One region of the Rhizobium sp. BG4 genome, then DNA from elsewhere that is predicted to be linked to it. Evidence: predicted binding sites of a transcription regulator. Region 1 holds the regulator's gene; each other region holds the start of a gene.

Region 1 (5,530 bases):
GAAGAGCTCGCCTACGGTGGACGCATGCTCTTCGCGCCGGTTGCGCTCGGCTTTGGTGCCGTGGCGTGGTTTGCGGCCGGCACCAGCGTCTCGCCGATCATGCCACTTTTCTTCATCGCGGTGCTGTTCACTCTGCTGGTCTTCACCGATCGGGCGCGGGAGGGGATGCGCGTCGTGATCGCCGCATTGACGTTGGTAGCGGCAGGCGTCGCGACTGCGCAATTCGAAACGTGGAGAGCCGAGACCATCCTCCTTGATTCCGCCGTGACGACGACGCTCACAGGACGGGTCGAGCGCCGGGAAAGCGATGGCCGCGGCGGCTGGCGCTATCTGCTGTCATTGCGCGCAACCGAAAACCCGGTGGTGAAACGCCCGCCCGCCCGGGTGACTGTCATCGCCCGCGGCGCCAAGTCCGAGTTCGAGACGGGAACCTGGGTGAAGGGCAGGGCGCGGCTGACGCCACCCTCCGGTCCGGCACTCCCCGGTCTCAACGACTTCGCCTTCTCATCCTATTTCGATCGCGTTGGCGCCAATGGGTTTTTCTATGGGGCGCCAACGGCGGTGACGCCGGGAGCCGCAGACGAGCATTCGCTGACCGACAGCGCCTTCGAGTGGCTCTACCGGCTGAGAAGCGGCATCGGCGATCGCATCAGGGGCATTTTGCCCGGCGATACCGGCGCTTTCGGGCCATTTCGGCAGAAACTACGGAGGCACTCCGGCAATCAGGCCTCGCGCATATCATCGCCATATCGGGCCTCAACATGGCGCTGTCTGCCGGCATCTTCTTCGTCGGGTTCCGCACGCTGCTCAGCCTGTTTCCGTCCGTCGCCCAGGCCTATCCGGTCAAGAAGATCGCCGCCGCCGGAGCGCTTGCGGCCGTCACCGCCTATTTCCTGATTTCCGGCTTCGCAGTTTCCGCCGAGCGCGCCTTCATCATGATGGCGATCATGCTGACGGCGGTGTTCTTCGACCGGCCGTCGATCAGTTTGCGCAATGTGGCGCTTTCGGCACTGATCATCATCGCCATCTCGCCCTCGGAAATCATGGGGCCGAGCTTTCAGATGTCCTTTGCCGCGACGCTGGCGCTGGTCGCCGGCTATGCGCTCTGGAAGGAGCGGCCGGCGCGCGACAAGCCATTTGCGAAATTGCGGGCGGTCAGGCTCATGTCATCGGCGGCCGGCTTCTTCGGCGGCATCCTGCTCACCTCCGTCATCGGCGGTTTCTCGACGGCGCTGTTCTCGATCGAGCATTTTCACCGGCTGACGGCCTATGGCCTGCCTGCCAATCTCGCCGCCATGCCCGTCATCTCCTTCGTCATCATGCCGGCCGGGCTGCTTGCGATGCTGTTGATGCCGTTCGGGCTGGATGCCTGGGCCTGGCAGGTGGTCGGCTTCGGTCTCGATCTGGTGATCGCGATCGCCAAGACCGTCTCGTCCTGGGGCGGTGATATCGGCGTCGGCCGGTTGCCTGCCTGGTATTTCCCGGCTGCGGTCGCGGGCTTCCTGCTATTGACCCTGCTGCGCACCCGGCTGAGGCACATCGGCACGGCAATCATGGCCCTGTCGACGCTTGTGGTCGTCATGCTTCCCGAGAAGCCCCCACCGAAGATCGTCATTGCTGAGGACGGCAGCATGGCGGGGATCATCGGTTCCAGCGCAATCGCCACCAATCGCGAGCGCCCGCCGGGTTTCATCTTCGATCAGTGGAAACGGGCTCTGGTGCTGGACAGCCATCGCGAGCCGATCTTCATCACATCGGCATCGGTCCCGCGCCGCCGGGCGAAAGATTAAGGCTGACACCAGCGCAACAGCAGGAAGCGCAGAGCGCAATCACGGCCAATGCCAGGGAAGAGCGGTTTTCCTGCGTAAAGAAAGCCTGGTGCACGGCAAAGCTGGAGAACGGCTCGGTGCTGACGGTCATCGACAATGCCGCTTACCTCGGCCCCGCCTGCGATGCATCCGATATCGTCGTCACACCGGTGCGCCTGCGGCTCGAAAGCTGCCGCTCTGGCGCACTGCTTTTTACCGGCGCTACCTTAAGAAAGACAGGCTCTGTCGAGTTGCGCTTCGATGGAGGCGCTGCAGCGGTCACCGCATCCTTCGAGGATCTCGACCGCCCCTGGACCCGCCACCGCGCCTATGACTGGCGCAGCGGCACTTTCGATGGCGATGAAGGGCCAGTCAGTGATAGCGGCGGATAAGGCCGACAAGCTTGCCCTGAACCTTGACGCGATCAGGCCCGAAGATACGGGTCTCGTAGGCCGGATTGGCAGCTTCGAGTGCGATTGATGCGCCCTTGCGGCGGAACCGCTTCAGCGTCGCTTCTTCATCGTCGACAAGGGCGACGACGATATCGCCGGCATTGGCGGTATTGGTATTGCGGATGATGACGGTGTCGCCGTCGAAGATGCCGGCCTCGATCATCGAGTCGCCCTTGACCTCAAGCGCATAGTGCTCACCGTTTCCGAGCATATCGGCGGGAACGGTGATGTCGTGGGTGTTCTGCTGGATCGCAGAAATCGGCACACCGGCGGCGATGCGGCCCATGACGGGAACCGAGATCGAGCTGCTATTGTCTTCGTTCGCCGGCTTCGGCGGCGCAACGGGCTGCGGCTTGCCGAGGCTGCCTTCGATGACGCTTGGCGAGAAGCCGCGGCGCGGCTGGATGCTGGGGCTGTAGGCCTCGGGCAGCTTGATGACTTCCAGTGCGCGGGCGCGGTTCGGTAGGCGGCGAATGAAGCCGCGCTCTTCGAGCGCTGTGATCAGGCGATGAATGCCCGACTTAGAGGCGAGGTCGAGCGCATCCTTCATTTCGTCGAAGGACGGCGGTACGCCGGACTCCTTCATCCGCTCGTGAATGAAGAGGAGAAGCTCCTGTTGTTTGCGCGTCAGCATCGAAGTCTTTCCCCAGATTCGTGAAACAAAGCCAGAACGGACACTATATGTTCCATATGTGTTCCGCAAGTGCCTAAATATTGGTAAAACTTCCCGTCATTTTTCGTCATTTTTGAAAGTTTCTTTGCCGGATTGGTTATCCGCGCTTGCGCTTTGCCCGGCGCGGCGTGCAAATCTCTGCCGGCTTCACCGGAGGGAACCGCCATGACGCATCCGCTCGATCATCTGGTACTGCCCGTCACCCACATCGATGTCGCCCGCGAGCGACTCGGCCGTCTCGGTTTCACCGTCGCCGCCAATGGCCGTCATCCGTTCGGAACGGAGAATGCCTGCGTCTTCCTCGCCGACAAGACTTATCTGGAGCCGCTCGGCATCGCGAGCCAGGCGGAGTGCGATGCCGCCGCCGCCAAGGGCAACAGCTTTGTCGCCCGCGACCAGGCCTTCCGCTTCCGCTGCGGCGATGATGGCTTCTCGGCAGTCGTCTTCGGCACTGACGATGCCGATGCGGACAGGGCCGCCTATGATGGCGCGCAGCTGAGCGGCGGTGACATGGTGGAGTTCTCGCGCCCGATCGTCATGCCCGATGGAACGCAGGCGACCGGCGCCTTCAAGCTCGCCTTTGCCGCCGATCTGAGGGCGCCCGATGTCTTCTTTTTCGCCTGCCAGCGGATCAACGCCTTTCCGGCCGATCGCAAGGTGCTGGAGACTCATGCCAACGGCGTTCTCGGCATTGTCGAGATTGCCCTCAGCGCGGAGGAACCCGACGCCTTCGCGTCGCTGTTGCAGACGGCAAGTGGCGGCGTTGCGCCCGGTGAGGCCGCCTTCGGCCTTTCCTTCGCCCTCAGTAATGTCCGGATCGCCATCTATTCCGAAGAAGGGATGGAGGCCTATTTCGATGTCGAGCCGCTTGGCACCGATAACGGCCTGCGGGCGCGGGCAATCGTCTTTACAGTCGCTGATCTGGCCGTGACAGCGGCGCATTTGGCTGCTAACGGGATCACCTACGTGAATATGAACAATCGTCTATTGGTGAAGCCGGCGCCGGGACAAGGCGCGATCTTCGCCTTCGAGGAGACCCAATGAGCAACACCAATGCAGAAGTCGCCGTCGGCGAAGGCGCTGGCCGCGTTACCTTTTCCAATGCCGGCAAGCTGTCGATCATCGCTGGACCCTGCCAGATGGAAAGCCGCGAACATGCCTTCATGATCGCCGGTGTTCTGAGCGAACTCTGCAAGAAGCTCGGCATCGGCCTCGTCTACAAGTCTTCCTTCGACAAGGCGAACCGCACCTCGCTCTCGGCGCAGCGCGGCATCGGCCTCGACAAGTCGCTCGAAGTCTTCTCTGACCTGAAGAAGGAATTCGGCTTCCCGGTTCTGACGGACATTCATACCGAGGAGCAGTGTGCGGAGGTCGCAACCGTCGTCGACATCCTGCAAATCCCGGCTTTCCTCTCGCGCCAGACCGACCTTCTAGTTGCTGCGGCCAAGACCGGCCGCGCCGTCAACGTCAAGAAGGGCCAGTTCCTGGCTCCGTGGGATATGAAGAACGTTCTCGCCAAGCTGAACGAGACGGGCAACCCGAACATCCTGCTCTGCGAGCGCGGTGCTTCCTTTGGTTACAACACGCTGGTCTCCGACATGCGCTCGCTGCCGATCATGGCGGCCATGGGCGCGCCTGTGATCTTCGATGCCACGCATTCGGTGCAGCAGCCGGGCGGGCAGGGCGGATCGAGTGGCGGCCAGCGCGAATTCGTCGAGACCTTGGCGCGTGCGGCCGTCGCCGTCGGTGTCGCCGGCGTCTTCGTCGAGACGCATGAGGATCCTGACAATGCGCCGTCGGATGGCCCGAACATGGTCTATCTGAAGGACATGCCGCGGCTTCTCGAAAAGCTTCTGGCGTTCGATGCGATCGCAAAGTCGGCCTGACATTCAAAAGGCTGACATGATCTTGTAATAGGCCACGCAGGTGGCCTGAAACGAAGGCATGTTAGGCGGCTCAAAAACGGCTGTGAAAACGCCATTGCAATCTGCGTGCCTTCGATTAAGACGATTTCAAACGATTTATCCACCCACCGAGCAGGAAGAAACCCATGACTGCAATTACCGATATCATCGCCCGCGAGATCCTCGATAGCCGTGGCAACCCCACCGTCGAAGTCGATGTCTATCTCGAAGATGGCAGCATGGGCCGTGCGGCTGTTCCGTCGGGCGCTTCGACCGGCGCGCATGAAGCCGTTGAAGTTCGCGATGGCGGCAAGCGCTATCTCGGCAAGGGTGTCGAAAAGGCTGTCGAAGCCGCCAACACCGAGATCTTCGATGCCATCGGCGGCATCGATGCCGAAAACCAGATCCAGATCGACAACATCATGATCGAGCTGGATGGCACGCCGAACAAGTCGCGTCTCGGCGCCAACGCCATCCTCGGCGTTTCGCTCGCTGTCGCCAAGGCTGCTGCTCAGGCCGCCGGCCTGCCGCTCTACCGCTACGTCGGTGGCGCTTCGGCTCACCTCCTGCCGGTTCCGATGATGAACATCATCAACGGCGGCGCACATGCCGACAACCCGATCGACTTCCAGGAATTCATGATCCTGCCGGTTGGCGCCGACTCGATCCGCGAAGCCGTCCGCATGGGCTCGG
Region 2 (5,530 bases), 1.5 Mb from region 1:
GCCGACAGCCTCCTCGAAGGCCGAGCTTTCGCCATCCGACAGCAGCACGGCATCCATCGACAGCGCGCTCGCCAGATCGCTCGCCTCCGGCCAGAAGGCCTCGTCGATATAGGCATATTGCAGCGACTCGTCATCGCAATGCAGGTCAAGCACCAGATCGGCGCCGAGTGCCATATGGATCAGCTCGCGCTTCAGGCGGTCTGCGGCGCGGTAGCGGTCAAGGCTTTCGATCAGGCCGGCGCGGTCGCGCAGCGAAATCAGCGGGAAATCGCGATTGAAATTGGTGCGCGTGCCCAAGTCGAAGCGGCCCTGCATCTCGCCGAAATGTGACTGCGCGGCGCCGATCGGATTGGCCTGCGGCACGACGGTGATGTCGCTTGCGATCCGTCCCTCGCTCTCCGCCTTGCGCAGCTTGCCGCAGAGAAAGTGCAGCACGGCCGTTCCTGGCAGTTCGTTGGAATGGAGTGCTGCCTGCAGATAGATCTTCGGTGCCTGCGGATCGTTGCCCTTGAAATGCAGCACCGGCAGGCGCCACTCGATACCCGGCGTATCGCCGGGAATGATGATTTCGCGAATATCCACTGTTCAGCACTCCCAAATTCTCTGTGCAGGAGCTTTAAGCAACTCCACCGGCACCGCGCAAGCGCCAATGGAGGCTAGCCCAGCAGCGGCCATTCCTCGATGTCCACATGCCGGCCCTCGCCGGTGAGGCTGTTGATCAGCACGAAGGACTTTGCCATCCAGGCGATCGGCTCCGCCAGGATCGTTTCCGGCACGCTGCGATAGTCGTAGAGCAGCGTCATATGTGGCTCAAGTTTCGGCTGAACCCGAACGCTGACACCGCGGTTCATCAGCGCCAGCGCCAGCTGCGCATGAAGTGCCAGGATCTCCTGCCGTCCTTCGTCGGCCCGCAGCACGAGCGCCGGTTTGCCCTGACGGAAGCTGACCGCACGGCGAAAGGTCAGCCTGAAAGGCCGCATCCGAACGGCCGCTGCCGCCGCCAGCCCGTCAAAAAGCATGCTCGGCGGAATCTCGTCCCATTCGCCGAGATGGCAGAGCGAGACATGGAGAAGCCGCTTCGGCCGCGCTCTCTCGCGCAGACCGAAGCGGCGCCGCAGCTCGCCTGCCAGCCGCCTTGCCTGTTCGGCGGCGCGCTCGTCTGGGCGCAGCGCGAAATAGACATTGCAGGGCTTGTGCGCCGGTCCACCGCCACGGCTTGGCGGCACTCCATCCGCCTGCGGCCCGAATGCGAATTCGCTCTGGTTTTGTGCTCCCATCGTCAATCGGCCTTCGCCGCCTCCTCGTGAAGGTCAAAAGGCTAGCAAGCTGGACCGTGGTTGACAAGAACAAAAAGAGAACAAATAATCACTCCAACGCTGCCCCTGTGCATCAGGCAAGAAACGGGTTGAAGCACCGCCGTGCGCATACGATGTTGAGAACAGTCAATCATGGAGGTTGCGTCATGAGCGAGGCAACGCATCACTACTGCATATTCAAGACCGCTGGCGGCTATTGCGGCATCGCCTGGAATGCGGCCGGAATCACCCGCTTCCAGCTGCCGACGAAGGCTGAAAGCTCGACCGAGCAGCTCTTGCTAAGACGCCTGTCGTCAGGCGTGAGCGCCGATCCGCCAGCCGCGGTCGCAGCGACGATCGAGTCCGTCAAACGCTACTTCGCCGGAGAGACCGTGGACTTCTCGGATGTGGTGGTGGATCTGTCCAATCAGGACGAGTTCTTCCGGGAAATCTATGCCGCCGCCCGCCGCGTCGGCTGGGGCCGGACGACGACCTATGGCACGCTCGCTAAGGAACTCGGCCGCGGCTCGGAAGCGGCCCGCGACGTCGGCCAGGCCATGGCCAAGAACCCGGTCGCACTGATCATCCCCTGCCACCGCGTCCTCGCCGCTGGCGGCAAGCTCGGCGGCTTCTCGGCCCCTGGTGGCTCGAATTCGAAGGCAAGGATGCTGGAGCTGGAGGGCGTTCACCTCGGGTCGCCCGAGCCGGCCCAGCAGTCGCTTGGCTTCTAGGCCGTGGGAGTGAGGATCACTCCCACTCGATCGTGCCGGGCGGCTTGCTCGTCACGTCGTAGACCACGCGGTTGATGCCGCGCACTTCGTTGATGATGCGGGTGGCGGCACGGCCGAGGAATTCCATGTCGTAGTGATAGAAATCCGCCGTCATGCCATCGACCGAGGTCACAGCGCGCAGCGCGCAGACGAATTCGTAGGTGCGGCCGTCGCCCATGACGCCGACGGTCTGGACCGGCAGCAGCACGGCGAATGCCTGCCAGATCGCGTCGTAGAGGCCGGCCTTGCGGATCTCGTCAAGATAGATGGCATCAGCTTCGCGCAGGATCTCCAGCTTTTCGCGGGTGATGCCGCCCGGGCAGCGGATCGCGAGACCCGGACCCGGGAAGGGGTGGCGGCCGATGAAGCTATCGGGCAGGCCGAGCTCCTTGCCGAGTACGCGTACTTCGTCCTTGAAGAGTTCGCGCAGCGGCTCGACGAGCTGCATGTTCATGCGCTCCGGCAGACCGCCGACATTGTGGTGCGACTTGATCGTCACCGAGGGGCCGCCGGTGAAGGAAACGCTTTCGATGACATCAGGGTACAGCGTGCCCTGACCGAGGAAATCGGCGCCGCCGAGCTTCTTGGCCTCTTCCTCGAAGGTCTCGATGAACAGGCGGCCGATGATCTTGCGCTTGGTCTCCGGGTCGGAAACGCCTTCGAGTTCGCCGATGAACTTGTCGGAGGCATCGACATGGATCAGGTGCAGATTGTAGTGTTCGCGGAACATGGCGACGACATTGGCCGCCTCGTCCTTGCGCATCAGGCCGTGATCGACGAGCACGCAGGTGAGCTTGTCGCCGATGGCCTCGTGGATCAGCAGGGCCGCAACCGAGCTGTCGACGCCGCCCGAGAGCGCGCAGAGGACGCGCTTGTCGCCGACTTGCTTGCGGATCTCGTCGACCGCCTTCTGGCGGTATGCCGACATAGACCAGTCGCCCTTGATGCCGGCGATGTTGTGAATGAAGTTGCCGATCAGCTTGGCGCCATCGGGCGTGTGCACCACTTCCGGGTGAAACTGCACGCCGTAATACTTGCGCTTCTCGTCGGCGATGAAGGCGTAGGGCGCGTTCGGCGAGGTCGCCACGACCTTGAAGCCTTCAGGCAGCGCCGTGACGCGGTCGCCGTGGCTCATCCAGACCTGGTGGCGCGAACCCTTCGACCAGAGGCCTTCGAACAGCTTGCTGTCTTCGTCGACCTCGAGGAAGGCGCGGCCGAATTCGCGGTGATGGCCGCTCTCGACCTTGCCGCCGAGCTGCATGCACATCGTCTGCTGGCCGTAGCAGATACCGAAGATCGGCAGGCCGCTGTCGAAGATGATCTGCGGCGCACGGGGCGATCCCTCATCGACCGTCGAGGCCGGGCTGCCGGACAGGATCACGGCTTTCGGCTGGAGGCGCTTGAAGCCCTCTTCGGCGGATTGGAAGGGAACGATCTCGCAGTAGACCCCCGCTTCGCGCACGCGGCGCGCGATCAGCTGGGTTACCTGGCTGCCGAAATCGACGATGAGAACGCTGTCGGGATGTGCTGTCTGGGTCATGGCGAGCCTTTAATGAAAAGCACCCGTTCTTGCAATGCGGGAAATCGGGGCGTGGCGGATTTTATTGTCCCGATTGTCCCTGCTATCAAGGCTTTCAGAACCAGAATACGCCGTCTTCCAGCGCCGTAAACAGGCTGTCCACGGCATAGGAAAGCTTGCGGTCGACGACGTGAAGATACTCGGTCCAGCCGGAAATATGCTGCAGCTCCTCGACGCCGTCGGAAATGCCGCGCAGGCCAATCAGCGGCAGATTATATCCCTGGCAGGCGCGCAGGATCGCAAAGGTTTCCATGTCGACCATATCGGCGGCGATCTCGGCATAGGCGGGACCTGAGATCACGTTGCCGCCCGTGGAAAGCGTAGCCTCGGGAATACCGGGAATGCGTAGCGGCAGGTCGAGCGTCGCCGGCAGGTCGAGGAAAGGCGTCTTGCCTTTCTCGAAACCGAGCGGCGAGGCGTCCATATCGCGGTAGGAGACGGACGAGACCTGATAGACTTCGGTCTGCTCGAGCTTTGCCGAACCGGCCGAGCCGAGGGAGACGACGAGCTGCGGCAGATCGTCGGTCGCGTCGAGCCTAGCCAGCGTCTTCGTCATCGCAATCGCGGCCTCGACCGGGCCGATACCGGTCATCAGTGGTTCGAAGCGGGACTTGAGGAACGGGCCGTATTCAGCCTCCGCTGCCATCACGAACAGGATCGATTTTCCGGCAACGGATTTCAGCTCGAACTTCATCCGGTAATTCCCTCTCTTCCTCGCACGACCATCATCGTGCCCGTCATCGATGCAATCAGTTTCGCGGGGCCGTCGCCGATCGCGTAGCCGCGGCCGTCCGCGACAATGATGTTGCTGCCGGGCTTGGTGATCTCTCCCCGGAACAGGAAGCGATCGCCCCGGCCGGGAGACATCAGGTTGACCTTGAATTCGATTGTGAGGATCGAGGCATCCGCGTCGATCATCGTGTAGGCGGCAAAACCGCAGGCGCTGTCGAGCGCGGCGGAGATGATGCCCGCATGCAGGATGCCGTGCTGCTGCGTCAGCTTCACGTCGAACGGCAGCTCGATCTCGACGACGCCGTGTTCGACACGCGTCAGTTCCGCCCCGATCGTCTCCATCGCCGCCTGGCGCGAGAAGCTCTGCCTGATCCGTTCGCGGAAGTCTCCGCTATTGCCGACGCTCATACCTTGTCCCTTCGAGCGGCGAAAGTGGCATGGCGCGCCGGATTCGACAAGGATGGCGGAAGGCAATTCAGTTCAGGTAGGCGATCGAGGCGTTGAGAACTGTCGCAAAGCCGACCCAGACGGCATAGGGCAGGAAAAGCGCGGCTGAGATCCGGTCCGCCTGCCATCGATTAGCGATGAAGGCGATGACCAATGCCAGCAGGACGATGATGATAAAAAGGGCCGCCCGCGGCATTTCGGCGCCGAAGAAGAAGGGTGACCAGAGAAAGTTGAAAACCATCTGCACCGCCCAGATCAGCATCGCCGCCGAAAGATGGCCACGCATCCAGGTTCGTGCGCCGGCAATGCCAATCAGGATGTAGAGGATCGACCAGACCGGTCCGAAAACCCAGTTCGGCGGATTGAAGGCCGGCTTGGCCAGCGACTGGTACCATTCGCCGGGAAGATTGTTGGTGCCGATCAGCAGCCCGCCTCCGAGCGAGACGGCAATGAAGACGAGATAGGTGAGGGCTTTGCTCATGCCGCGGAGCTAGGGCGGCATATTCCGTGGTCCAGCGCGCCTAGGTGCGCTGGCGCGCAATTCGCACGATGTGTTGATCCCATGCCACATCGCTATGGGCCGAGAGGAACTCGCCGTCATAAGAGGAAATGGCAAAGCCATGTGCGGCCGGTGCGATCCCGGCGGCCTCGGGCAGGGCATCCTCGGAGACCATCCGGCCGGTGCAGGCATCGATCGTCACCGAGAG
Region 3 (5,530 bases), on a different replicon from region 1:
GCCAACACGCAGTGGACGGCGCAGCGCAACTCAGGAGCAGACTGGCCCTAAGTGTCAGTGGGAAGGGTGCGAAAGCGCCGGCACTCACCGCGCACCGGTTGGGGGCGCCGCCGATGGGCTCTACCTGATGTTTTGCGCTGGACACTCGAGACAGTACAGCAAGGGCTACGACTACTCGCCAGGCAAATCAGACCCCGTCGTCGCGAGATATCAGCTCGACGCCGCCGCTGGCAGAATTCCGGCGCGTGGCGTCAGAACAAATCACCAGGCTTTGGAGACGCCACTGCCCTCGTCGATACCCTCGGGTTCGGCAAAGTCACTGAAAGCGCGCGGAAAAGCCGTCCAGCCGACCGGCACTATTTCGTTGCGAAAGCTGAGGCCACTTGAAGCCCAGGCCTTTGACACGCTCGCGCTCCCGCGTGATGCCACCGCAGACGACATAAGACGTCGATATAAAGAGCGGCTTAAACTCGACCATCCGGACGCCAATAGCGGGGATCGGCAGTCGGAGGATCGCCTTAGGGCCACGATCAATGCCTATAGAATCCTCAAAGGCAGCGGCTTCTGTTAGGATGGCTCGCGGAGCTGGCGCATCGTCATTGCGTTTTCGATTGCAGCGCCCGAAGCTGTATTGTCGAAAACGCACCAGCTGTCCGACGCCAGCAGATCGCAGAATGAACGGATTTCCTCCTTGCTGTAGCTTGAACAGTAAATTTTTGGCGTGCCATGCAGACGAATGTATCTTGGTCGCCTGTCAAAATCGTTTGCTGGCCAGACCGGCGCAGGATCTGCAAGAACACGGTCCATCGCATATGTCTTTAATAGATCCAATGCCTCGCTGCACGAAAAGCTCGCGTGTCGTGCCTCAACAACAACCGGTCCATCATCGGCGTCGCGCATTATCCTGAAGGCCGGTGCGAGCACCTCAGCATTAAAGGCAAGCGACGGCGGCAGCTGGCAAAGAAGAGGTCCGCGCTTTTTGTCCAATGGTGCGATATCGCCAAGGAACGTCTGGAACGGCGCAGCGATGTCTCTCATCGCTCGCTCGTGAGTGACCTCCTTCGGAAGCTTTACCGAGAACAGGAATGCATCCGGTACTGCGTCGACCCATCGCGCGAAGGTGGACGGCCGGTGTCGGCGGTAGAAGGTCGAATTGATCTCTACGCCGTCGAAGATGGAAGCATATCGTGTCAGGGCGCTTCCTTCTTCAGCGAACCGATCGGCGTTTTTCTTTGGAATGGACCAGCCTGCCGTAGCGATGGTCGGCAAATCGATGTCCTCGCAGCTGACAATCATCAAGGCGAAACGGAGCAGACCTGGGCCTGGTTCCACGCCAACCAACATAGATTGGAACCACCGCGCTTCCGGAACGTTTGGGGAACGACTTCAGTTTTCAGGAGATCGGCATGCGTGAAAATTCAAAACCGGACAGTTCGTCGAACACACAGAAGGACCCGGACGACTGGGTGAGTGGCGACGAGCCAATGACCGGGGCGCAAAGCTCCTACCTCAAGACCTTGTCGGAGCAGGCCCACCGCTCTGACGCCTTCTCGGAAGACCTGACAAAAGCAAAGGCCTCCAAGCGGATCGAGGACCTACGCCGCTCACTCGACCTGGAATGACGAAGGGGCGCGCCGGCGCACAAGGTGCTTTCGACGCGGCTGACTTGCGTCGGGTGCAAACGGCATTGGCAACGATCGACTATCGTGCTCTGGAGGTCTCGCCGCCGTAGCCGTCATGACATCGAAGTTCAACGCGATCGCCATCGGCCGGGTCTCATTAGGGCCATGCGCGCCGCCTCTGCTCGATCGAATTGTCCAAGGCATGGGGCGGGTGGCGACCTCTGCCGCCACCCAACCTGGCAGATCACACTGGCGGGGCAGCGCCTCCATGCAGCGCACCAAGCAGCCAAAGTACCAACAGGATGACAACGACAAGGCCAAGCACGCCCCCCAAGCCGCGCCCGCCATATCTGCCATGGGCGTAGTAGCCGCCGCCGCCGCCGAGGAGGAGTATAAGAACAATGATGATTATGAGTGTTGTCATATGAGCATCCTTCGTCATTGATAGTTTTGCCATTACGGCACTGCAATCAGTTAGTTAGGGCCCAGAGTCCTTATGTCTAGGTTGCCTCCAACTTGATGCGCGAGCGAATCGGGCTCGCCTTACAAAGCCGTTCTGATAGGAGTGGCAGCTGACCCTCAAGCCTCTTGATCGCGGTGGCACCGACGTTATTTTGTCTTCACAATGGATCATTTACGCTACCAAATCTCGAAGAACCCGTTTGATCGGAATTATTCCGTCATCGACATATTTACGGGATGGCCGGCAGAGTTTCATGGCGTCACGCTCGACTGCTTGGACGGACCAGAAGCCGACCGGATGGTCGACGTCCTCAACTTGCAGGACTTTGACCGCCGGGGGCAGTTGCGGCCATTGCGGTAGTGCCTAGCCCACCTGCCGCTTTCAGACTGCGTCGCAACACCCCGGCAGCGAGTGACGGCATACCGGGGCGCTGCTTGACGGGCTAGACCGACAGAATGCTCACCACCTTCATTCGTGTCATTCTTCGCTTACGGCGCTTGCAGGAACATTCGCGCCGATCGGTCGGATTGCCTCTTCGCATCCCACGCGTCCTCTACCGAGACCACACATCGGAAACGATCCGTCATGTCACGACGTCCGCCTTCCATCCCGTCGCAGGTCGACGTTGATGTGGGCGCGCGTTTGCAAAGCCGGAGAAGAATGCTGAAAATATCTCAGCCGCTCTGCCTGAGAAGCTGGCCATTGTGTTTCAGGACGTGCAACAATACGAACTAGGTCGGACCGGATTGGGTTGGCCGATTGCAGCAGTTGCGGGCATACCCGGGACCACTCCGGTAGTGCCTTTCGGTGAAGAAATATCCACACTGACGATCACGACGCTGCACTTCTTGCAGTCAAAGACCCGCCGCCTCCCCAAGAGGCAGGCCCGCTGAATAAGCATTCGTCATGATCACAAAGCCTGTTCGAATTGATCAAGACCCTCGCCGGCGAGGCTTGAGCAGCAGAACCGACATTGTGGGGTGCCTCCTTAAGTACGGCGGGCTTTTCGTAATTGCAATTTTCGTTTAAACGTCTGACCGAATTTAAGTGTCTTACCAGCTTGGAGCGCGGATCGTCCCTGTAACATGGTGGAAGAAAGCACAGAATCTCCGTTGAGCGAAACCTGTCTCCAGATACTGCGCGAGCTGGAGGAGGATCTGCCGATCTCATCAGAGGATGAATGGTTCGAAATTCGCGCCCTGCTTCACGACTTGTACAGCCATGGCGTCCGAGGCCATGCGCGTCTCAAGCGTCTGCTGTTTTCGTCCGTCATCAACCGCCGCCTTGCCCCGCAGCCCCGAAATCCGGTTCGAGCATCTTATCACTCCTGGGGCAACGGCAAGCTCAATCGCCTGATCGAGCGCAACAGTCGGTGAATTGCCCATCGTCAGGATTGGCGCCTCGGCTCAAGCAATCATCGACCGCGATACGCCTCCGCCGGGAGTTGCAACTGCATCGGCCGATCGTCAACAAAATTGTGGTACACACCATGCGGGACGGTGTCGTGAGCTTCGTGCGCACGGTTTGCCGGTGTCCGTCGCGAAAGGACGCGCCTGTTGGGCGAGCGGCGCCCGCCTCGATGGACGAGCTCCGCGCAATTGTCGAGGCTTCTTTGCGGTGTTCTATATCCCCGCAAGAGCTCGCGCCGAGGCCTCAGCGACGTCAACCCCGGCCGACAAGACTGCAGAACTTGGAAATCTTAGAAAGACGTCGGACCTAAGTCCGATTGTTGCGTGTCGCTACTGCGTTAGCTCTGCGCTATGAAAAAACGAACGGCGCTGCTCAGCTTGGCAATTTTTGTCCTGCTCGGAGTGGTCTTCTTCAGCATGTCTGAGCTCCTTGATATCGTCAGCTTGGGGCCAAGCGCCAATAGTGTGGTCAGTGGGACGCGTTGAAGACACCGCTGGAGCAGCTGACACCTAAAGCGTACAACCAAGGCGTGAGGAAGGTCGTGATCGATGAGCGTAGTCGCCGCGAGTTTCTAAAGATATTGAGAGGTCGACGGTCCCGCGACAGCCGAACTGCACGCCACATGCCACCCCGGCCTGTCAAGGCACGGTCAGCGCTCCGACGACGAGGCACGAATGGGTTCTGGGCTCGTTAATTTTGTGATAGCCTCAACTCTCGCGTCGACGATTTTCAGCGAGCGGAACACGTTTCGGAGCACCGTCTCGATCTCACGCAAAAGATTGGCGACCTGGCGCGGTTGTTCCATGGTCTTCTTCATCGACCCTTCCACCAAGGCCACTCCAATGCCGATCAACTCTTTCAAGTCGTTGCCGCGAAATGTCGAGCGCTTCAGCGCATGTTGATCCGCCTCTAAGACAAGCTCTGCTGCTTCGTGAACTGTCTTCCAGGCACGTGCGACCGCTGCCTTGACCTTCGCGCTGCCAGCATTGTCGTGCACCGCTGTATATGCCGCAGCCGTTGGCTCCAGTGCTGCATTTGCTGCGGCCAGAATTTCGTCATAGCTGACTGACACATCAATCCCCTGGGCACTAAGGCAGACGATCTTTAGTTGCATGGCGGCAGAAGAAAGTCGAGATATAAGTAGCGAGGTGACGAGGGTTTCACGCGGCAAAGACCGCCGCTTGCACCGCGCCGCAATGACCGAGCAAGTTGCGACGCAAAAGGACGATTGAAGACCTAATATCATCGAGGCTGCCGGGCAGTGCCCGGCCTCCTGCGAAAGCCGGACGTTGAGATCGGCTGATGCACGTCTGCTGGCCGCGCTCTACCGCTTTCGGATGAGTTGACTAACACCTTGCTCCTCCTACTTCCGAAGGATCGCGCGCACGCCTGAGCGGGCGCAGCGAGGGAGACGTCATGATTTTTGCAAAAGCGACCGAAATCTATCGTCGAGGCGGACGAGAAGATCTCATCAATGCCATCGAGGCGTTCTCCATTGCGACGAAAGCACAAATTCTTGCCGACATCGGATTTGCAGCACCAGCGACAATCGAACCTGATGGCCCACAGGAAGAAGCAGCCGATCCGTCTTGCGACGAGATCCACTGCTTCTAGACCAGATGCTCAAAGACCCAAACGGCTTACGATTGCGTGACAAGTTGGCGAGAAGCCTTCTTCTCTCCGCAAGTGTTATGCGCAAGGATGCCGCAGAGTGACGCATCATGCCCCGAATAAAATGTCTGGCGGCGCCACGCCGCCCGACGGCGGCTTATTTGACTGCAGTCAGCGTGGCATGCATGCCCGCTTCGTAATGCCCCTTGATGTTGCAGAGCAAGAGATAGGAACCTGGAGCGAGCTTGGCCTTCAGTGTGCCGTCGGCCCCAGGCTTGAGGTCGGACACTTCGCCTAGGCTCTTGAGTTGCTTCTCATCCACGCGATGCTTGCCCTTGACGACGGAGACCTGCTGGTCGGCACTCTTGAGCTTGACCAGAACCATTTCATGTTCCTCGGTCATCGCATCATTGTGGACCTTGAA
Region 4 (5,530 bases), 800 kb from region 1:
CCTGAAGGCGTTCCCGTCGTCATGTCGATGGGGCGCTTCGTTCCGCGCAAGCAGTTCGCCTTGCTGACGGCCGCTGTCGCCAAGCTGCCGGGCGTCTATCTCTGGCTTGCCGGGGACGGCGAGGAGATGGAGAATGTTCGCAAGGTTGCCGCCGATCTCGGCGTGACCGATCGCGTCCGTTTTCTCGGCTGGCAGAAGGATACGAGGCCCTTCGTCGCGGCTTCCGATATTTTCGTCATGCCCTCCAGCCATGAGCCGCTCGGCAATGTCATCCTCGAGGCATGGGCGCAGCACAAGCCGGTGGTTTCCAGCCGTTCGGAAGGGCCGCTCTGGTTCATGCGCGACGGTGAGAACGGCTTGCTGGTCGATATCGGCGATACGGACGGATTTTCGCGCGCCATCGAGCGGTTGATCAACGATAGCGTTCTGAGGGAGAAGGTGGCGGTCGGCGGTAATCAGACGCTGATGCAGCAATTCTCCGAAGAAGCCGTCTGCAACGCCTATATCGAGCTCTTCAAGCGCAAGCCGTAAAATCAGTAGCGGGTCGAGCGGTAAACCGCGGCGATCCGCTTTGCTTCCATGTCGATCTGGAAGTCTTCCAGGATATGTGCCAGTCCGGCGTCGGCGAGCGTGTCGCGGCCGGGCGTGTCGTCCATGTAGCGGGCGGCCATTTCTGCCATCGCATCCAGACTGTCGCGGGCGATCATGCCCTGCGGGCCATTGCCGTCATCCACCAGCAATTCCGGAAACGCCCCGACATCCGTCGCGATGACGGGTACGCCCGTTGACATCGCTTCCAGCGGCGTCAGGCCGAAGCCTTCCCAGCGCTGGGGGGCGATGAAGAGGTCGAGGGCGCGGTACCAGTCGTTGATGTTGGTGTGCTCGCCGACGAAGAGGATGCGGTCTGCCAGGCCGGCGGCGGTGACGCGGGCTTTCAGGCCGTTTTCGAAATCGATGTGCTTGGCGGTGGCGCGGCCGGCGATGATGGCGATCCAGTCCGGACGGTCCGGGAGGAGGCGGATCATCGTGTCGACGAAGAGATCGGTACCCTTCTGATGGCGGACGCGGCCGAAGCAGCCCGCGATGTTCTTCGTGGGATCGAGACCGACCGCCGCCTTTGCTGCCGCCTTATCTGCAGGCGGCGAGAAGCGGACGGTGTCGATGCCGTGCAGGATGACGGTGCTCGGTACATCCAGATAGGCGGCTGTCTTGCTGCTGGTGGCGATGACGGCGTCCATCTTCGAGATCAGCCACTTGGTCCAGCCGGTATGCTTGCGCTGCGAGGCCGAGGTGAAGACGATTTTCAGCTTCATGCGCAGGATGTCGCGCATGAGGATCGCCGGCAGCATCTCGACATTGCGCCGCGCATGCCAGACGCGGTGCTTCTTGCCCACCGGCGGCGTCCAGAGATGGATGAGATCGCGGAAGCGGATATGCGGAAGAGTTGCCGGCAGGCCGGGGCCGAGCGCTGCGATCTTCTGACCGAGCGCCCGCTGAACCGGAATCAGCTGGATGATCGTCGACGTCACGCCGGAGAGGCGCCGCTTGAAATTCGGCGCGATGATCTCGACGTCACGGATATCGATGCGGGCGGGGCGGCTGTCTGGCGCCACGGATGATCAGCCCCAGGAAATCTGGAGGATTTCGTAGGCCTTGGAACCACCGGGCGCGTTGACTTCGATGGATTCGCCGACTTCCTTGCCGATCAGCGCGCGGGCGATCGGGGAAGAGATGGAGATGCGGCCGGCCTTCACGTCGGCTTCCTGGTCGCCAACGATCTGATAGGTCTTTTCTTCCTCGGTGTCCTCGTCGACGAGCTTCACCTTGGCGCCGAACTTGATCTTGTCGCCGGACATCTTCGAGAGGTCGATGACTTCAGCGCGCGCCGTCAGGTCTTCGAGCTCGGCAATGCGGCCTTCGTTGAGGCTCTGGGCTTCCTTGGCAGCATGGTATTCTGCATTTTCCGACAGGTCGCCATGGGCGCGCGCTTCGGCGATCGCCTCGATGATGCGGGGACGCTCTTCCTGCTGGCGCCAGCGCAGTTCTTCCTGCAGCTTGACGAAACCACCCTGCGTCATCGGAACCTTATCTACCATTTTCCCGTCCTTTATTCTTCGTGTCGCTACAGGTAGGCAGTGACACAAAAGAAAACAGGTCCCGAAGAGAACTTCGGAACCGTGCCAACAATCCTAGTTGCTTCGCTTATAGCAGATCGCTACCGGCGATTTCCATAAAATTCGTATCAGCGCTCCTGACCCGGCTCATGGTTGCGATATCTAGCGCAGAAATCCGCTGGCTTTCATTGACTTTTAGCAAAAGAACATATAGTGAACAAACCTATGAAGAAGTCGCTGAATGAACGATTGGCCATCCTTTCGGATGCCGCGAAATACGATGCTTCCTGCGCTTCCAGCGGTACGACGAAGCGCGATTCGGGCGCCAGCGGCGGGTTGGGCTCGACCGAGGGATCCGGCATCTGCCATGCCTATGCGCCGGATGGACGATGCATCTCTCTGCTGAAGATCCTGCTCACCAATTTCTGCATCTATGATTGTGCTTTCTGCATCAACCGCTCGTCGAGCAATGTCGAGCGCGCCCGCTTCACGCCAGAGGAGGTGGTCTGGCTGACGCTGGAATTCTACCGGCGCAATTACATCGAGGGGCTGTTTTTATCCTCCGGCATCATCCGCTCTTCCGACCATACGATGGAGGAGATGGTGCGGGTGGTGCGCGAGCTGCGCGTCACCCATAATTTCCGCGGCTACATCCATCTGAAATCGATCCCGGAGGCGTCTGCGCATCTGATCGAGGAGGCGGGGCTTTATGCCGACCGGTTGTCGCTGAACATCGAGCTGCCGACCGACAGCGGCATTACCCAGCTGGCGCCGGAGAAGAAGCCGTCGAGCATTCGCCGCTCGATGGGCGATCTCCGGCTGAAGATCGAGGAGGCCGGCGAGCCGACGCTGCAGACCAAGCGGCGCAAGCGCTTCGTGCCGGCGGGGCAGAGCACGCAGATGATCGTCGGGGCCGATGGCGCCAATGATGCGACGATCCTCGGTACCAGCGCGCGGCTCTACGGCAGCTACGGGCTGCGGCGTGTCTATTATTCCGCCTTCAGCCCGATCCCGGATTCGTCGAAGAACCTGCCGCTGATCAAACCGCCGCTGATGCGCGAGCACCGGCTTTATCAGGCAGACTGGCTCTATCGTTTCTATGGCTTCGGTATCGACGAGATCACCGCGACGCAGGAGGGCGGCATGCTGGATCTCGATCTCGATCCGAAGCTTGCCTGGGCACTCGGCCATCGCGACCAGTTTCCCGTCGATATCAACAATGCTGCCAAGGAGCTGCTGCTGCGCGTGCCCGGCCTCGGAACCAAGGCGGTGAAGGGCATCCTGTCCGGTCGCCGGTTCCGCAAGCTGCGCATCGAGGACCTGTCGCGGCTCGGCGTGTCGATCAAGAAGGTGCAGGCCTTCGTCACGGCTGAGGGCTGGACGCCGAAGCGGCTGATCGACCGGCCGGATCTGCGCGCCATGTTCGAGCCGAAACCCGAACAGCTGCAGTTGCTCTGATGCTGAAGGTGGCGCTGCAGGGCAGGGGCGATTTTACCGAGTGGCGCGATGCCGCCCGCTCGCTCGCCGCCGCCGGCATTGCACCCGAGGATATCGAATGGCGGGAGAAGGGCGGCGACAAGCAGCTGTTCTGGGAAGAGGATGTTCTGCCGCCGCAGCCATCGGGCAAATCACAGTTGACCGTGCCGCAGGCGTTCATCGATCTTGCCTCTGCCGTCATCTGCCACACCGATCCCGTTCGTTTCACGCTGCTCTATACGCTCTTGTGGCGGCTGCAATCGGACAGGAAGCTGCTCGATATCGTCTCGGACGAGGATGTTTCGCGGGCGCGGCTGATGGAAAAAAGCGTGCGCCGCGACGCACACAAAATGACCGCCTTCGTGCGCTTCAAGGAGGTCGGCAGCGGCATCTCGATGAACGGGCGGCGCAAGTTCCTCGCCTGGTTCGAGCCGGATCACCATATCGTCGTGCGCAAGGCGCCGTTCTTCCAGCGGCGGTTCAACGACATGGACTGGATCATCCTGACGCCGAAGGGATCTGCCGGCTGGGACGGGGTGAAGCTGACGACCAGCCATGAGCCCTGCGAAAAGCCGGATCTGACCGATGATGCCGATATGCTCTGGCGGACCTATTACGCCAATATCTTCAACCCGGCGCGGCTGAAGGTGAAGGCGATGCAGGCCGAGATGCCGAAGAAATACTGGAAGAACCTGCCGGAAGCCGAGCTCATTCCGGGGCTGGTCGCCAATGCCGAAAGCCGGGTGATCGAGATGGCGAAGCGCCAGGCGACGACGCCGCAGCCTTTCCACGACCGGTTGCAGCAGGCGGCGAGAAGCCAGCCTCTACCCGAGCCCGCACCTGCCGGCACGCTGGAGGCGTTGCGGGAGCAGGCGGCCGTCTGCACCCGCTGTCCGCTGCATGAGAAGGCGACGCAGACGGTTTTCGGCGAGGGGCCGGAGAATGCGGATATCGTCTTCGTCGGCGAGCAGCCGGGCGATCAGGAGGATCTGGCAGGACGCCCGTTTGTCGGCCCGGCGGGAAAGGTTTTCGATCAGGCGATCGAAGCCGCGGGGATCGACCGTTCGAGCCTCTATGTCACCAATGCCGTCAAGCATTTCAAATACGAGCCGCGCGGCAAGCGGCGCATCCATCAGCGCCCGAATATGGGCGAGGTCCAGCATTGCCGCTGGTGGCTGAAGCTGGAGCTCGATCTCATAAAGCCGAAGATCATGGTGGCGATGGGGGCGACGGCGCTGGCGGCGCTGACCGAGACGAAACACCGGCTGACCGACATCAGGGGGCAGGCGATGCGGATGCCCAATGGACGGCTGCTCTTCGTCACCGTGCATCCGTCCTATCTGCTGCGGCTTCCGGACGAGCGGGATAGGGCTGAGCAGCTGGCGCTTTTCCAGCAGGATATGGTGGAGATTCAGTCGCTTATGCGCCGGATTTCGCAAAGTGATTCTGCTGCTTGAATTTCTGATTCAATGGTAGCCCCGATCGATGGGTGGCGAAAAAGTTGCTGCCGCTGTCGGCTAAGGGGCATCTGAAACGTCCTTTGGCCGGTGAGGGATATCCTCTCGATGAACCATATCAGGAGACGGGAAGCATGGTGCTCAAGCGGATGGACAATATCGGGATCGTCGTCGAGGACCTCGATGTGGCGATCGATTTCTTTCGCGAACTCGGGCTCGATCTCGAAGGGCGCGCGACGATCGAAGGCGAATGGGCGGGGCGCGTCACCGGGCTCGGCGATCAGCATGTCGAGATTGCCATGATGCGCACGCCTGACGGCCATAGCCGGCTCGAGCTTTCCCGCTTCATCCGGCCCGCGGTGATCGCCGATCACCGGAATGCGCCCGTCAATGCGCTCGGCTATCTGCGCGCCATGTTCACCGTCGATGATATCGATGACACGCTTACGCGGTTGCACAGGTGCGGCGTCGAGCTGGTGGGCG

Evidence for each region. Region 1 encodes LexA, which represses DNA repair genes until DNA is damaged. Its sites were predicted from a motif close to TGTTCNNNNTGTGTTCNG; they were not measured.
Region 2: F2982_RS08030 (2'-5' RNA ligase family protein) is a predicted target of LexA. The motif match lies at 1,343-1,360, and genes of this name have one in related genera.
Region 3: F2982_RS30000 (DUF3072 domain-containing protein) is a predicted target of LexA. The motif match lies at 1,366-1,383, and genes of this name have one in related genera.
Region 4: F2982_RS16460 (putative DNA modification/repair radical SAM protein) is a predicted target of LexA. The motif match lies at 2,317-2,334, and genes of this name have one in related genera.

Annotation. Positions count from the first base shown of each region.
Region 1 is NZ_CP044125.1:58,359-63,888, reverse strand. Features, by position in the region: partial or broken gene F2982_RS00335 (ComEC/Rec2 family competence protein) at 25-2,200, shown strand; gene lexA (transcriptional repressor LexA) at 2,181-2,894, opposite strand; gene F2982_RS00325 (VOC family protein) at 3,099-3,977, shown strand; gene kdsA (3-deoxy-8-phosphooctulonate synthase) at 3,974-4,819, shown strand; gene eno (phosphopyruvate hydratase) at 4,984-5,530, shown strand, end outside.
Region 2 is NZ_CP044125.1:1,538,905-1,544,434, reverse strand. Features, by position in the region: gene F2982_RS08035 (succinylglutamate desuccinylase/aspartoacylase family protein) at 1-582, opposite strand, end outside; gene F2982_RS08030 (2'-5' RNA ligase family protein) at 657-1,226, opposite strand; gene F2982_RS08025 (methylated-DNA--[protein]-cysteine S-methyltransferase) at 1,463-2,026, shown strand; gene guaA (glutamine-hydrolyzing GMP synthase) at 2,043-3,605, opposite strand; gene F2982_RS08015 (5'-methylthioadenosine/S-adenosylhomocysteine nucleosidase) at 3,700-4,338, opposite strand; gene F2982_RS08010 (PaaI family thioesterase) at 4,335-4,784, opposite strand; gene F2982_RS08005 (TspO/MBR family protein) at 4,852-5,304, opposite strand; gene F2982_RS08000 (DUF1513 domain-containing protein) at 5,345-5,530, opposite strand, start outside.
Region 3 is NZ_CP044127.1:490,950-496,479, forward strand. Features, by position in the region: gene F2982_RS29990 (J domain-containing protein) at 1-571, shown strand, start outside; gene F2982_RS29995 (DUF72 domain-containing protein) at 568-1,269, opposite strand; gene F2982_RS30000 (DUF3072 domain-containing protein) at 1,407-1,622, shown strand; gene F2982_RS30005 (DUF3309 family protein) at 1,867-2,046, opposite strand; gene F2982_RS30010 (hypothetical protein) at 3,171-3,461, shown strand; gene F2982_RS30015 (hypothetical protein) at 4,145-4,567, opposite strand; gene F2982_RS30020 (hypothetical protein) at 4,912-5,109, shown strand; gene F2982_RS30025 (sulfocyanin-like copper-binding protein) at 5,264-5,530, opposite strand, start outside.
Region 4 is NZ_CP044125.1:3,275,527-3,281,056, forward strand. Features, by position in the region: gene F2982_RS16445 (glycosyltransferase) at 1-531, shown strand, start outside; gene F2982_RS16450 (glycosyltransferase family 4 protein) at 534-1,613, opposite strand; gene greA (transcription elongation factor GreA) at 1,620-2,096, opposite strand; gene F2982_RS16460 (putative DNA modification/repair radical SAM protein) at 2,340-3,572, shown strand; gene F2982_RS16465 (UdgX family uracil-DNA binding protein) at 3,572-5,047, shown strand; gene F2982_RS16470 (VOC family protein) at 5,182-5,530, shown strand, end outside.